DNA from 3 places in the Bradyrhizobium sp. CCBAU 051011 genome. Region 2 is predicted to be linked to each of the others. Evidence: predicted binding sites of a transcription regulator. Region 2 holds the regulator's gene; each other region holds the start of a gene.
The links. Region 2 encodes LexA, which represses DNA repair genes until DNA is damaged. Its sites were predicted from a motif close to TGTTCNNNNTGTGTTCNG; they were not measured.

Region 1 (4,636 bases), 4.3 Mb from region 2:
GTTCCTCGATCCGGCCCGCCCGCTTCTCGATCTTGTCGGCGGAAATCAATATCTGCCGGACGTCCTCGTTCACATCGCCAAAATGCTTCTGCAGCTTCAGCACGCGATCACGCAGGCGCCCCAGATCGTCGCCGAGGTTGAGCACCTCGGTGCGGATCTGGTCGGCGGCATCGCGCATCCGCGCGTCTTTTAAAATCTGCTGCATCACCTGGATCGCCAGCATCAATAGCGAGGGCGACACCAGCACGACGCGGGCGCGGTAGGCCTTCTGGATCACGTCGTCAAAACCGTCGTGGATTTCGGCGTAGACCGATTCCGACGGCACGAACATCAGCGCGGTGTCCTGGGTCTCGCCGGTGATCAGATATTTCTCGGCGATGTCGTTGACATGCTTCATCACGTCGTTGCGCAGGCGTTGGGTAGCAAATTTGCGCTCCTCGTCGCTGCGCGCATCATGCAGCGCGGTCATCGCTTCCAGCGGGAATTTCGCGTCGATGCAGAGCGGGCGCTGATCGGGCAGGAACACGACGCAGTCCGGCCGCTTGCCGGTCGAGAGCGTGTACTGGAATTCGTAAGCGCCCTGCGGCATGCCGTCCTGCACAATCGCTTCCATCCGCGCCTGGCCAAAGGCGCCGCGCGACTGCTTGTTGGCAAGGACGTCGCGCAAGGTCGTCACCTGCGAGGTCAGGTCGGTGAGATTCTTATGCGCGTTATCGATGATGCCTAGCCGCTCATGCAGCACGCGCAAGCTATCCATGGTGTGGCGCGTGGTGGCTTCCATCGACTGGCCGACCCGATGCGTCACCGAATCCAGCCGCTCGTTGACGGCGCGCGCCATCTCGGCCTGGCGGCCGGCCAGCGACTGGGCCATGGCGTCGACCCGGCCGGTGGATTCGCTCTGCGCCCGCAGCATCTCGCTCAGACGCTCTTCCAGTTCATCGGCGCGGATCGCCTGCGCCATCGCCAGTTCCGCGCCCCGGCGGCCGGAGCGGGCAATCACGATGGCGATGGTCAGCAACAGTACCAGCGCGAGCGTGCCGAACCCGATCAGCGCCTCGCCAACGTGAATCGGCAGGTCGCCGACCGTGAGAAGAATTTCGTTCATGTCAGCCTTGTAGCCCGATTCGCCGCCGAGCGCGAACGAAGAGGGAACATTTGTGGTAAACGGCGGGTTAATTTTCGTGGTTAACGCCGCGTTAAAAATCATGGTTAAGGCCGCCTTAACGGGCTTCCCGGCGCATTGACCCCGGCAAATCAGCAGCTTAAATCGCGCGCTATGGCCCTTAGAGAAATCATCATCCTGCCGGACAAGCAGCTCCGGCTGGTCTCCAAACCCGTCGAGAAGGTGACGACGGAGATCCGCAAACTCGCCGACGACATGTTCGAGACCATGTATGACGCGCCCGGCATCGGGCTCGCGGCAATCCAGGTCGCGCAGCCGCTGCGGCTGATCACCATGGATCTCGCCAAGAAGGACGAGAACGGCGAGACCAAGCCGAAGCCGCGCGTCTTCATCAATCCGGAAATCCTCTCCTCGTCGGAGGAAATGTCGGTCTACGAGGAGGGCTGCCTCTCGATCCCCGAATATTACGAGGAGGTCGAGCGCCCCGCGAAGGTTCGCATCCGCTTTACCGATCTCGACGGCAAGGTGCACGAGGAAGACGCCGACGGCCTGTTCGCCACCTGCATCCAGCATGAGATCGACCATCTCAACGGTGTACTGTTCGTCGACTATCTGTCGAAGCTGAAGCGCGACCGCGTGATGAAGAAATTTACAAAAGCCGCCAAGCGCGCGGCGGAGTAGGCCCCACCCTATCGACCGTCATGCCCGGGTTCGTGCCGGGCATCCACGCCTTCCTTTCTCGCTGCCAGCAAGACATGGATGGCCGGGACAAGCCCGGCCATGACGGAGTAAACTAGAATCGTACCGGGGTTTTCCACCTGATGCCACTCCGCCTCATCTTCATGGGCACGCCCGATTTCGCGGTGCCGACGCTGCTGGAACTCGTGGCCCATGGCCATGAGGTCGTCGCCGTCTACACCCGCGCGCCAAAACCGGCCGGGCGCGGCATGAAGATGCAGCTGAGCCCCGTGGAGCAGGAGGCGCGGCGGCTCGGCATTCCCGTGATGACCCCGAGCACCCTGAAGACGCCGGAAGCGCTCGCCGAATTCCGCACGCACAATGCCGACGCCGCCGTCGTCGTCGCCTACGGCATGATCCTGCCGCAGGCCATTCTCGACGCGCCGCGCTATGGCTGCTTCAACCTGCACGGCTCGCTCTTGCCGCGCTGGCGCGGCGCGGCCCCCATCAACCGCGCGATCATGGCCGGTGACGTCGAGAGCGGCGTGATGGTGATGAAGATGGATGTCGGCCTCGACACCGGTGATGTCGCGATGGCGGAGCGGCTGGCGATCACGGACAGCATGACGGCCGCCGACCTGCACGACGCACTGGCGCCGCTCGGCGCCGACCTGATGGTGCGCGCGATGGGTGGGCTGGAGCGCGGCGGATTGCAGCTCAGCAAACAGAGCGAGGACGGCGTGACCTACGCGGCGAAGATCGAGAAGGCCGAGGCGCGGATCGACTGGAAGCGGTCGGCGCGGGAAGTGCTGCGGCATATTCACGGCCTGTCGCCGTTTCCCGGCGCCTGGTGCGAGCTGGCCGCGGAAGCGGAGCCGGTGCGCCTCAAGATACTGCGCTGCGAGTTGGCGAGCGGGTCGGGTGCGGCTGGCGAGGTGCTGGATAACGACCTTGCCATCGCCTGCGGCGACGGTGCCATTCGCATTGTCGAGCTGCAGCGCGCCGGCAAGGGGCCGATGAAATCAGCGGAATTTCTGCGCGGCACGGCGCTGAAGCCGCCTGCGCGGCTGGACTGATGCCTCGCTACAAGCTCATTATCGAATATGACGGCACGCCGTTCTCCGGCTGGCAGATCCAGGATAATGCGCCGACCGTGCAGGGCGCGCTGGAAACCGCGGTGAAGGCGATCTGCGGCGAGGACGTGCGCGTGCATGGCTCGGGCCGTACCGACGCCGGCGTGCATGCGCTGGGGCAGGTCGCGCATTGCGACATTCAAAAGCCGTTTCCGCCGGGCCGGCTGCGCGACGGGCTGAACGCGCATCTGCGTCCGCATCCAATCGGCGTGCTCTCGGCCGACATCGTGGCCGATGATTTCGAGGCGCGCTTTTCAGCGAAGAAGCGGCATTACCGCTACCGCATCACCAACACCAGAGCCAACCTCGCGCTCGACATCAAGCGAAGCTGGCGGGTGCCGCGCCATCTCGATACGGATGCGATGGACGTCGCGGCCAAGCGGCTGCTCGGCAAGCACGATTTCACCACCTTCCGCGATACCGAATGCCAGGCGAAATCGCCGGAGAAGACGCTCGATCAGCTCGACGTAATCAGGGAAGGCGATGCGATTTCGATCCTCACCTCGGCGCGCTCGTTCCTGCACAGCCAGGTGCGCTCGATGGTGGGTTCGCTGGTGTGGGTCGGCGAAGGGCGCTGGAGCGCCGACGACCTCGCCGCGGCCCTTGCCGCCCGCAACCGTGCCGCCTGTGGCCCGGTGGCGCCGCCGGAGGGATTATATTTGGTGCGGGTGGAGTATTAGGCCGGCTTGAGTACCATGTGCGTGGCGTTCGCCGTTGCAACATGATCGGTCACCTCGTAGCCCAGGCTCGGCAGATCAAGCCCCGCGAACAGGCTCTCGCCAGATCCAAGCAGGATCGGCGCAATCGCAATGTGCATTTCGTCGATCAGACGGGCGCGCAGATATTGCTGGATGGTCGCGACGCCGCCACCCACCCTCACATCCTTGCCGCCGGCAGCCTCGCGCGCCTTTTGCAGCGCTGCCTCGATGCCCTCGGTCACGAAATGGAAGACCGTGCCACCCTTCATGGTGATGGGAGCGCGGGAATGATGCGTCAACACGAAGACATCGCAATGATAGGGCGGCTCGTCGCCCCACCAACCTTGCCAGGATTCATCCGGCCAGGGTCCACGTACCGGGCCGAACATGTTGCGGCCGAGAATCCAGGCGCCGATATTCTCAAAACCTCGCGTCGCAAAATCGTCATCCGGGCCGGTCGTGCCGGCATCCTTTGCGAACAGCATTTTCTGGATGGTCTGCGTCGGCAATACCCATTCGTGCAGTCCCAATCCGCCGACGCCGAGCGGGTTGTCGGCGTTCTGGCGGGGGCCTGCGCCGTAACCGTCGGCGGACACGCTGAAGCAGCGGACAACGAGCTTGCTTGTGGCTGAACTGGTCATGGCGTCACATCCTCAGGGATGATGACGGCACAAGTCAGGCAAAATAGCGGTCCAGCACCCCGCGGTAGATTTTCGTCAGCTTCTCCAGATCCGACACTGGCGTGCGCTCGTCGACCTGGTGCATGGTCTGGCCGACCAGGCCGAACTCGATCACCGGGCAGTAGCTCGAGATGAAGCGCGCGTCCGAGGTGCCGCCGGACGTCGAGAGCTCGGGCTTGCGTCCGGTGACTTCCTCGATCGCGCTCACAGCCAGATCGGTGAACGCGCCGGGTTTGGTCACGAACACGTTGGAGTTGGAATATTCCCATGTGATGCGGGCGCGGATGCGGTTGCCGCAGGCTTTCGCCAGCCGCTCCTCCACCA
Region 2 (4,636 bases):
GGCGAGCAACGCGATCGCAGCCGCAGCGCCCAAAATTCTACCCAGGATTTTCATGCCACCACTCCCTGTTTGACCCCACGCTTAGCACAGCTCGCGCAGCGGCTTAAGCGCCGGATTACGCTTGGACGCAAATCGCCGTGGCCGTTGCCGAGGCCGGTCCAGTTTTGTAAACGACTGCCATGAATTTGCCGCCAGCGCCCCATTCCGTCGACGCCTTGCTGTTCGACCTCGGCCGTGTCGTGCTCGATATCAGCTTTGATCAGGTAATGACCTGCTGGGCGGGGCATGCGGGCTGCGCGCCTGCAGACCTTACCAGCCGCTTTGTCGTCAACGACAGTTTCAAGCATCACGAGACCGGCCGGATCGACGACGCCGCGTTCTTTGCGAACCTGCGGCAATCGCTCGGCATCGGCATTACAGACGCCCAGTTCCTCGAAGGCTGGAACGCGATCTTCACCGGCGAGATGCCGGGCATCGCACCGCTGTTGGCCGGCGCGGCCAAGCGCCTGCCGCTTTATGCATTTTCCAACACCAATCCGGCTCATGTCGCGCATTTTTCGCAGGCCTATGCCGGCGTGCTCGGCCATTTCCGCGAGATCTTCCTGTCCTCCAGCATCGGTTTGCGCAAACCCGACGCGGAGGCCTATGATCACGTGATAAAGGCGATCGGCGTGCCGGCGTCGCGGATTCTGTTCTTCGACGACTCGGCCGCCAATATCGAAGGTGCGCGGGCGCGCGGCCTTTCTGCCATCCACGTGACATCGACGGATGACGTGGCTAGGGCACTGACTGCGCTTGGAATCTAGCGCTGGAATTTGACGGAGGTCTGCCCGTGGCCTTGATGCCTGTCGCCGATGCGCTTGCTGCGATCCTTGCCGGCGCTGAAGCGCTGCCCGAAGAAATGGTGGCCCTCGATGCCGCCCATCATCGCATCCTCGCGCGCGACGTCGCCGCGCGGCGGACGCAGCCGCCGCTGGCGATGTCGGCAATGGACGGCTATGCGGTGCGTGCGGCCGATGCCGCCGACGCCAGCGCGCGGCTGAAGGTGATCGGCGAGGTCGCCGCCGGCCGGCCGTTCGAGCGCAAGGTCGGCCAGGGCGAGGCGGTACGGATCTTCACCGGTGGCGTGATCCCCGACGGCGCCGACGCCGTCATCATCCAGGAAGACACGGCAGCCGACGGCGATCATATCACCATCTCGGAAGCCGCCGTTCGGGGACGGCACATCCGTGCCGCCGGCGTCGACTTCCGCGAGGGTGACGTCCTGCTCAAACGCGGGCGCCGTCTCGGCGACCGCGACCTGTCGCTCGCCGCCGGCATGAACTATCCGGAGCTAGCGGTGCACCGCCGCCCGAAGGTCGCTGTGCTCGCGACCGGCGACGAGCTGGTGATGCCGGGGGCAAGCCCCGGTCCTGGCCAGATCGTCTATTCCAACGGCTATGGCCTGCGGGCGCTGGCGCGGGCCGAGGGGGCCGACGTCATCGATCTCGGCATCGCCGCCGACACTGTCGCCGCGACCACGCAAGGCATCCGCCGCGCCCGCGAGGCTGACGCAGACATCCTGATCACCATGGGCGGCGCCTCGGTCGGGGACCACGACCTCGTCAAGCGCTCGCTGGAGGCCGAGGGCGTCGCCATGGCGTTCTGGCGGATCGCCATGCGGCCGGGCAAGCCGATGATGCACGGGCGGCTCGGCGCGATGCGGGTGATCGGCCTGCCCGGCAATCCCGTCTCCTCCTATGTCTGCGGCTTCCTGTTTCTGGTGCCGCTGATTCGCGCATTGTCGGGCCGCGACCACGTTCATCACGTCAGAGAAAGCGCCCTGCTCGGCCGCGACCTCGCCGCCAACGACCAGCGCGAGGACTATCTGCGCGCACGCCTCGAAGCGCGCGAAGACGGCACGCTGGTCGCCGTGCCGGTGAACCATCAGGACTCGTCGCTATTGGGGAATCTCGCTGCGGCACAGGCATTAGTGATACGTCCGCCGTTCGCGCCGGCGGCCGCCAAGGGGGCGCCTTGCGAGCTGCTGCGGCTGCCGGAATGACGCCTCAAGACGCGTCTTGGACAGAAACCCTGACGCGTTCACCTGAAATTAAGTGGTTGCGGAACACATATCGAACATATAGTGTCCGTTCATGATTTGTTTCGACTGCTGGTGTCTCTGCCTGGGAGTTTGGGGACTCCCGCCATCCGAGCGCTGAAGATTCGAAACGACGACGCCAACCGGGGGATTGCTCGCGATGCTTACGCGCAAACAGTACGAACTTCTGCGTTTCATCAATGAACGGCTGAAAGAGGCTGGCGTACCGCCCTCCTTCGACGAGATGAAGGACGCGCTCGACCTGCGCTCGAAATCCGGAATCCACCGCCTCATTACGGCGCTGGAGGAGCGCGGCTTTATCCGCCGGCTGCCCAACCGCGCCCGCGCTATTGAAGTCATCAAGCTGCCGGAGTTGGCGGCTGCCGGCAACGGCCGCCGTGGCTTCACGCCGAGCGTCATTGAAGGCACGCTCGGCAAGCGCACGGTGAGCCTGCCCGCCGCCGAGGATGACGGCAATCGCCCGGTCGCGGTGCCCGTGATGGGCCGGATCGCCGCCGGTACGCCGATCGAGGCGCTGCAGACTCGCAGCCACACCATCAGCGTGCCGCCCGACATGCTCGGCTCCGGCGAGCACTACGCGCTCGAAGTACGCGGCGATTCCATGGTCGAGGCCGGCATCCTCGACGGCGACATGGCGCTGATCCAGCGCAACGAGACCGCCGACACCGGCGACATCGTGGTGGCGCTGATCGACGAGGAGGAAGCTACGCTAAAACGCTTCCGCCGCCGCGGCGCCTCGATCGCGCTGGAGCCCGCCAACGCCGCCTATGAAGTCCGCATCCTGCCGCCGAACCGGGTCCGGATTCAGGGCAAGCTGATCGGCCTTTACCGCAAATACTGACCGGTGTGCCGTCCGAGGACATGACGGAAAAGAACCCCGGCCCTTCGCCGGGGTTTTTTGTTGAACGATTGGAACCAAGGCACGTTAGCGCGTTTGTGAATGTGGCGCAGCGCGCCAGTCGCAGAATTGCCCAGAAAAAAGAAAAGGCTCTGCGCCATGTCCACTCTGATAGGGGCCTGTGCCTCCTTGAAGACACGGGTCAGCTATCTCAAATGAGGGAGCCATCCGATGTGTGACTATAGCCTGCATGCTGTGGCTACCCGGCCTGCCCAGGTCGGCGAGACGCTGATCACCACGACGTTCCGCGGTACATCGACCCGCGGCTTTGCGTCGGAACGCGAGCCAGCAGTGGCGGTCTGCATGCTTCCCGGCACCGAACTGGCGTTCGCCGAGGACGTCAAATACGACAACCGCTGGATCTGGACGCGAACCACCGACTGGCGGGTCGGCAAATTCAATCAGATCGAACCCGAAGTCGCCGACCGTCATCATGACGCGATCGAATTTCCTGATGGAAGCCATGTGCTGGTGACGCAGCTTTGCGAAGGCCAGCGCGCAACCGTGCTGCAATTGCCGGTGGTTCAGACCGGTGGCGAGCGCGCACCGAAGGTGACGGAAGCACGTCCGGCCGCTTCGATCGTGACCGGATAGACGCCACGTGGATGCGATCCGCCGGTCCAGGCCGGCGGATCATGGTGATGCGTTTTTCAAAATTCGGCACCGAGGGGGCAACCGGTGGTCAACAAAGTCACATGGCAAAGGGCTGGACGCGTCACCGAGCCCGGACGTTACATGTTCAGATATGGCTGGCTCACCATCACGGCCGAAGACCTCGCGATCTGGCAGCAATTCCCCGAAGCGTCTTTCACGCTGGTCAACCTGCCGTCATCCCCCGACGCGCCGGAGGAATTCCACCTCGGCGCGTTCGAGATACCGGCCCATCCGTCCAGTCCCCCGATCGACGAGCATTGAAATCCGCCTACTCTTCCGCCTGAAGGTCCGCCTCGGCTGGCGTCGCATCGACGGCGCGAGGCGGCACGACGCGCGGGGCCAGAACGTTGGCGTCGACCTCTCCCGCGTCGGCAACGGCCGGCCACCAGGGGCGGTCGCTCCCTCGCGGCTTCACCGCCTCGACGACAAATCCCTCGCGGCCTCGTCGCAGCGTCATGGCGCCCTGCCGCCGCAGCCGCTCGGCATCGATCACGGAAGCCGCGCAGGAAGCGGGCGCCTGCCGCAGGGTCACAATGAGCGCCGCGCGCTCGCAATCGTCCGCCAGCGCCTCGGGCCTGAACGCCTGCGCGACCAGGCCGCCGCCGGCGGACGGCATCACGCAGCCGAAATCGTCGCAGGAGACGCCTGACGTGAGCGATGCATCGGTTGCCGTGCGCGCGTCGGCATCCGCCGCCAGCCACTCCTTCAGCAGGAAGACGTCCCGGGACCCCTTGGCCGCGTGCATCAGATGCAGCCTCCCATCCTGGCCGCGGACGCCGACATGGCGGCCGTCGGCGGAGATCAGGATATCCGGCTGCGGCGCCCTCGCCGCCCACAATGCCGCCGCCAGCACCAGCGCCGCGCCCGACCAGCGCAGCGGCGTGCGCAACAGGCCGAGCAGGATGATGCCGAGGCTCGCCGCGATCAGCGGCCCGATGCCGATCGCCGGCACCCGGCCGACCGCGCCGGGCAGCGCTGCGACC
Region 3 (4,636 bases), 3.1 Mb from region 2:
GCGTTGTGAGTTGAAGCCAGGAAGTATTTTGCCGTCATGGCCGGGCAAGAGCGCGAAGCGCGCCTTCGCGCAGACGTCCCGGCCATCCACGTCGATACTTCCTGGAGATTGAAGGCGTGGATGCCCGGGACAAGCCCGGGCATGACGAGAACAAAAGTAAAGTCATGTCCCTCGACGAAACAAAACAATTCGTGCCGCTCAACATCGCGGTGCTGACGGTCTCGGATACCCGTTCGCTGGCCGACGACAAATCCGGCGCCACGCTGGCGGATAGGTTAACGGCGGCGGGCCATCGTCTGGCCGCGCGCGAGATCATCGTCGACGACGTCGATGCGATCCGCTTCATCGTCAAGCGGTGGATCGCCGACGAAGGCATCGATGCGATCATCACCACCGGCGGCACCGGCTTCACCGGCCGCGATGTAACACCGGAAGCGATCGAGCCGCTGTTCGAAAAGCGGATGGATGGTTTTTCCATCGCCTTCCACATGCTGAGCCACGCCAAGATCGGAACCTCGACAGTGCAAAGCCGCGCCACCGCGGGCGTAGCGGGCGCGACCTTTATCTTCTGCCTGCCGGGATCGCCGGGCGCCTGCCGCGACGCCTGGGACGGTATTCTCGCCGCCCAGCTCGACTACCGCACACGCCCCTGCAATTTCGTCGAGATCATGCCACGGCTGGACGAGCACCTGCGGCGGCCTAAAGCACAAGGCGCTTCAGCCTGACCAGCAGCGTCCACAGCCCACGCCACATGTTGCGCCAGGCCTCAATGCGCAATTGATGCGCGCGCCCGATATGGAAGTCGAGGAGTTCTGGCGTGATGCGCCGCGTACTGTCGCGACGCCCGGGCTTCACAGTTCCATTTCCCAGGTTTCGCCGATCAGGCTTTGGCCGAAACTGCGGTGTGGCTCGGTGGCGACCAGCTTGAAGCCGGCTTCCTGATAGATCTTGCGGGCGGCGACGAGGATGCTCTGGGTCCAGAGCGTCATTTTCTTGTAGCCTTTCTCACGCGCCGCGCGGATGCATTGCTCGACGAGTGCGTGGCCGACGCCGAGCCCGCGCGCTTTTTTCTCCACCAGCAACAGCCGCAGCTTTGCGACGTCGTCACTCCCCTTCACCAGAAAGATCGAGCCGAGCGGCTCGCCGCCTGCTTCCGCAATCCAGCAATGCTCGCGCGAGGCGTCATAGTTCTTGATGAACTCCGCGCAGATCTCGGCGACCAATGCCTCGTAGCTGATGTCCCAGCCATACTCCGCGGCATAGGCTTTTGCCTGGCTCGAGATCACCCAGCCGATGTCGCCGGGACGGTGGCTGCGCAAGAGAAAAGCGGCCGGCTTCTTCTCCGTAGGCCGTTCCAGCGCCTGCTCGATCGTCGTCATCGCCTGCACGACGGCGGCGCGCTGACTGTCTTCGAGCGAGACGAGCAGGCTTCCGACCTCCTCGCGCGCGCGGCGCTCAAGCTCGACAGAGGTGGCACGGCCTTTGGCGGTCAGCGAGAGCTCGTTGATGCGGCCATCGTCCTTTGACGGCTTTCGCGTCAGGATCTGGCGGCGTTGCAGCGCCTGCAAGGTCCGGCTCAGGAAGCCGGGATCGAGGCCGAGGTCGCGGGCGAGGTCGGTGGCGGTGCAGGTCGGGCGATGCGCGATCTCGTAAATGACGCGCGCTTCCTGCAGCGTGAAGGCGCTGTGCAGGAGCTTCGGCTCGATGATTCCGAGCTTTCGGGTATAGAAGCGGCTGAATCCGCGGATAGCGTCGATCTGGCCGTCCAGGGCGTTATTTGATTTCATCAAATTATTATTTGACGGAATCAAGTAAATTGCAAGCCCGTTGCGGCGTCGCTTGGGCCCCTTTTTGTTGCAGGTCGATCGACTCAGGCCGTCTGACTCAGGCCGTCAGGCGACGACCATGATCCGGCTGCGCAACTGGGTGCGTGCCGAGCGGCCGAGCTGGCGCAACAGCCTTGTCTCGGAGCGGCGGGAATCCGGCCGGTAGCCGCCAAGCCGCTCGTAATGATCGCGCGCGATCAGGAGCCCCTGTTCTGCCGACGGGCCGGCAATCATGCGGGCGACGAATTTGAAGCCGTCGCGCAGCCGCGCGTCCGAATAGGGCGAGCGGGCATAGCGAAAGACCCCGGCGCGCGGTCGGCCGCTGCCCGATACGGTCTGGATGAACTGTGTGGTCTCGTCGATCCAGCCGCTGTCGAGCACCGCGCCGGCGTGCAGGAACATCAGCCATGGCGAGCGCGCCGCGCGGGCGCCGGCGGCCAGCGCCGCGGCGCGTGTTCCCTCGAACTTCAGAAAGCGGCAGCCGGCTACGTCGGCCACCCGCTCGATCACGCCATTGCCGGCCCCGTCGACCAGCAGCACCTCGCTGATGACGCCGGCCGCGGCGCCCGGCACCAGCGCCGCCAGCGTTGCGACGGCCGGCTGTTCTATTCCTTCGGTCGGAACGATCACGCTCAACATGGGATGAGGCTTCGCTGGCTCAAACGGTGAAAAACGCCGCACTGTTATCACCTTGTCACAATCAAAACAGCCGTTTGCGTGCAGTTTTTTAAGGCATGCGGCGCTAGTGTCCTTTCCGGCACACGGGCATCACTGCGAATTGTTGTCGATGATGTTCTTGATTTGTTCTTATCTCGTGCTATGTTCGCTTTATGAGCCGAGCATCCTCTCATGCCCTCAAGCACCCGCCGGTCACGCCGCCCTCCGAGCCGGCGGGTGCGACACCTTTTTCTGAGCTTGCGGTCGGCATCGAACGCCAGCGGCGGCGCGGCCGCGGCGCGCAGTCGAACCAGAGCGGCCGATTTGAGGCCGAGGCGCGGGTTGCCTTCGACGATGGCTGGCAGAGCCTCGACGATCTGCCGCCATTCAAGACGACGGTGTCGATCGATACCTCGCGCAAGGTCATTACCCGCAACGACTCGCCCGACATCGGCTTCGATCGCTCGATCAATCCCTATCGCGGCTGTGAGCATGGCTGTGTCTATTGCTTCGCGCGGCCGACCCACGCCTTTCTCGGCCTTTCGCCCGGGCTCGATTTCGAATCCAAACTGCTCGCCAAGCCCGACGCGCCGGAGCTGCTCGAAAAGGAGTTGGCCGCATCAGGCTACGAGCCGCGCATGATCGCGATCGGCACCAATACCGATCCGTATCAGCCGATCGAGCGCGAGCACAAAATCATGCGCGGCATTCTCGAAGTGCTGGATCGCGCCGGCCATCCCGTCGGCATCGTCACCAAATCGGCGCTGGTAACGCGCGACATCGACATTCTGCAGCGGATGGCAAAGCGCAACCTGGCCAAGGTCGCGATTTCAGTGACCACGCTCGATCCCAAGCTCGCCCGCACCATGGAGCCGCGCGCCTCAACGCCGCCGAAGCGGCTGGAGGCGCTGCGGCAATTGTCGGAGGCCGGAATCCCCGCGACCGTGATGGTCGCTCCCGTCATCCCCGCGCTGAACGATTCCGAGATCGAGCGCATTCTCGATGCCGCGGCCCATGCCAGCGTCAAGGAAGCAAGCTACGTGCTGCTGCGGCTGCCGCTGGAGGTGCGCGACCTGTTTCGCGAATGGCTGATGGCGAACTATCCCGACCGCTACCGCCACGTCTTCACCCTGATCCGCGACATGCGCGGCGGGCGCGATTACGATTCGCAATGGGGAACGCGGATGAAGGGAACAGGCCCGATGGCCTGGATGATCGGACGCCGCTTCGAAATCGCCTGCGAGAAGCTCGGCCTCAACAAGCGGCGCTCCAAACTGACGACCGATCATTTCGTCAAACCGAAGCGCAGCGGGCAGCAACTGAGTTTGTTCTGAGAACCGGCCTTGCGAGCGCAAGTGACTTGTCCGCCGTAGCTCGAAGAGTGAAGGCGGAAGCAATCCTCGCCATGGAACAATGGATTGCTTCGTCGCTTACGCCTTGCGCAAACGCTTCGCGTTTGTCGCAGGCAATGACGTTGGAGAGTAAGATGAGCGGAAAATCCCCGAAACCCGTCCCCCGGTTCACAGTCATCACGCTCGGCGTAACGGACATGCGCGCCAGCATCGCCTTTTATGAAGCGCTCGGCTTTGCCCGAAAAATGAGCGAAACCGGCGAGGCGGTCGCTTTCTTCGACACCGGCGGCACTGTCATCGCGCTTTTCCCGTGGGATCAACTGGCGCGCGACGCCACGCTGCCGGACCAGCCGCGGTCGAAAACCTTTCGCGGAACGACGCTCGCCTGGAATTGCGGCTCCGCCGAGGAGGTCGACGCAGCGCTGGATTTCGCAATTGCCTGCGGCGCATCGCTATTGAAGCCTGCGCACAAGACCGAATATGGCGGTTACTCCGGCTATTTCGGCGACCCCGACAACCACGCCTGGGAAGTCGTGGTCGCGCCCGGCATCGAGGTCGGCGACGACCGGCGGGTTCATCTGCCTGATTAAACCGGTGGTGTTATGGCGGCGCCGCTTCTCTCTGGCGGCGAATTGCCGTATTGCGGCTCGATGGACCGGAAGCCCACGCCAGCATCGGAGAAGCAGCCGCTCGTCATTTTGACGACGCCGCGTCTCGTTCTGCGCGCTGCGGCCGACGAGGATATATCGATTCTGCAGAATCTTATCCTTGGCGACAGCGACGTGATGCGCTTTGCATTTT

Region 1: ACH79_RS13695 (DNA recombination protein RmuC) is a predicted target of LexA. The motif match lies at 1,137-1,154, and genes of this name have one in related genera.
Region 3: ACH79_RS19305 (PA0069 family radical SAM protein) is a predicted target of LexA. The motif match lies at 2,618-2,635, and genes of this name have one in related genera.

What each region holds. Positions count from the first base shown of each region.
Region 1 covers NZ_CP022222.1:2,891,354-2,895,989, forward strand. Annotated here, with positions in the region: gene ACH79_RS13695 (DNA recombination protein RmuC) at 1-1,105, opposite strand, end outside; gene def (peptide deformylase) at 1,277-1,804, shown strand; gene fmt (methionyl-tRNA formyltransferase) at 1,945-2,877, shown strand; gene truA (tRNA pseudouridine(38-40) synthase TruA) at 2,877-3,614, shown strand; gene ACH79_RS13715 (dihydrofolate reductase family protein) at 3,611-4,273, opposite strand; gene dapE (succinyl-diaminopimelate desuccinylase) at 4,308-4,636, opposite strand, start outside.
Region 2 covers NZ_CP022222.1:7,203,706-7,208,341, forward strand. Annotated here, with positions in the region: gene ACH79_RS33960 (hypothetical protein) at 1-54, opposite strand, end outside; gene ACH79_RS33965 (HAD family phosphatase) at 180-806, shown strand; gene glp (gephyrin-like molybdotransferase Glp) at 833-2,044, shown strand; gene lexA (transcriptional repressor LexA) at 2,241-2,942, shown strand; gene ACH79_RS33980 (hypothetical protein) at 3,171-3,593, shown strand; gene ACH79_RS33985 (hypothetical protein) at 3,678-3,914, shown strand; gene ACH79_RS33990 (ComEC/Rec2 family competence protein) at 3,922-4,636, opposite strand, start outside.
Region 3 covers NZ_CP022222.1:4,087,373-4,092,008, forward strand. Annotated here, with positions in the region: gene ACH79_RS19285 (neutral zinc metallopeptidase) at 1-9, shown strand, start outside; gene moaB (molybdenum cofactor biosynthesis protein B) at 165-725, shown strand; gene ACH79_RS19295 (helix-turn-helix domain-containing GNAT family N-acetyltransferase) at 852-1,787, opposite strand; gene ACH79_RS19300 (glycosyl transferase) at 1,893-2,465, opposite strand; gene ACH79_RS19305 (PA0069 family radical SAM protein) at 2,657-3,817, shown strand; gene ACH79_RS19310 (VOC family protein) at 3,970-4,425, shown strand; gene ACH79_RS19315 (GNAT family N-acetyltransferase) at 4,486-4,636, shown strand, end outside.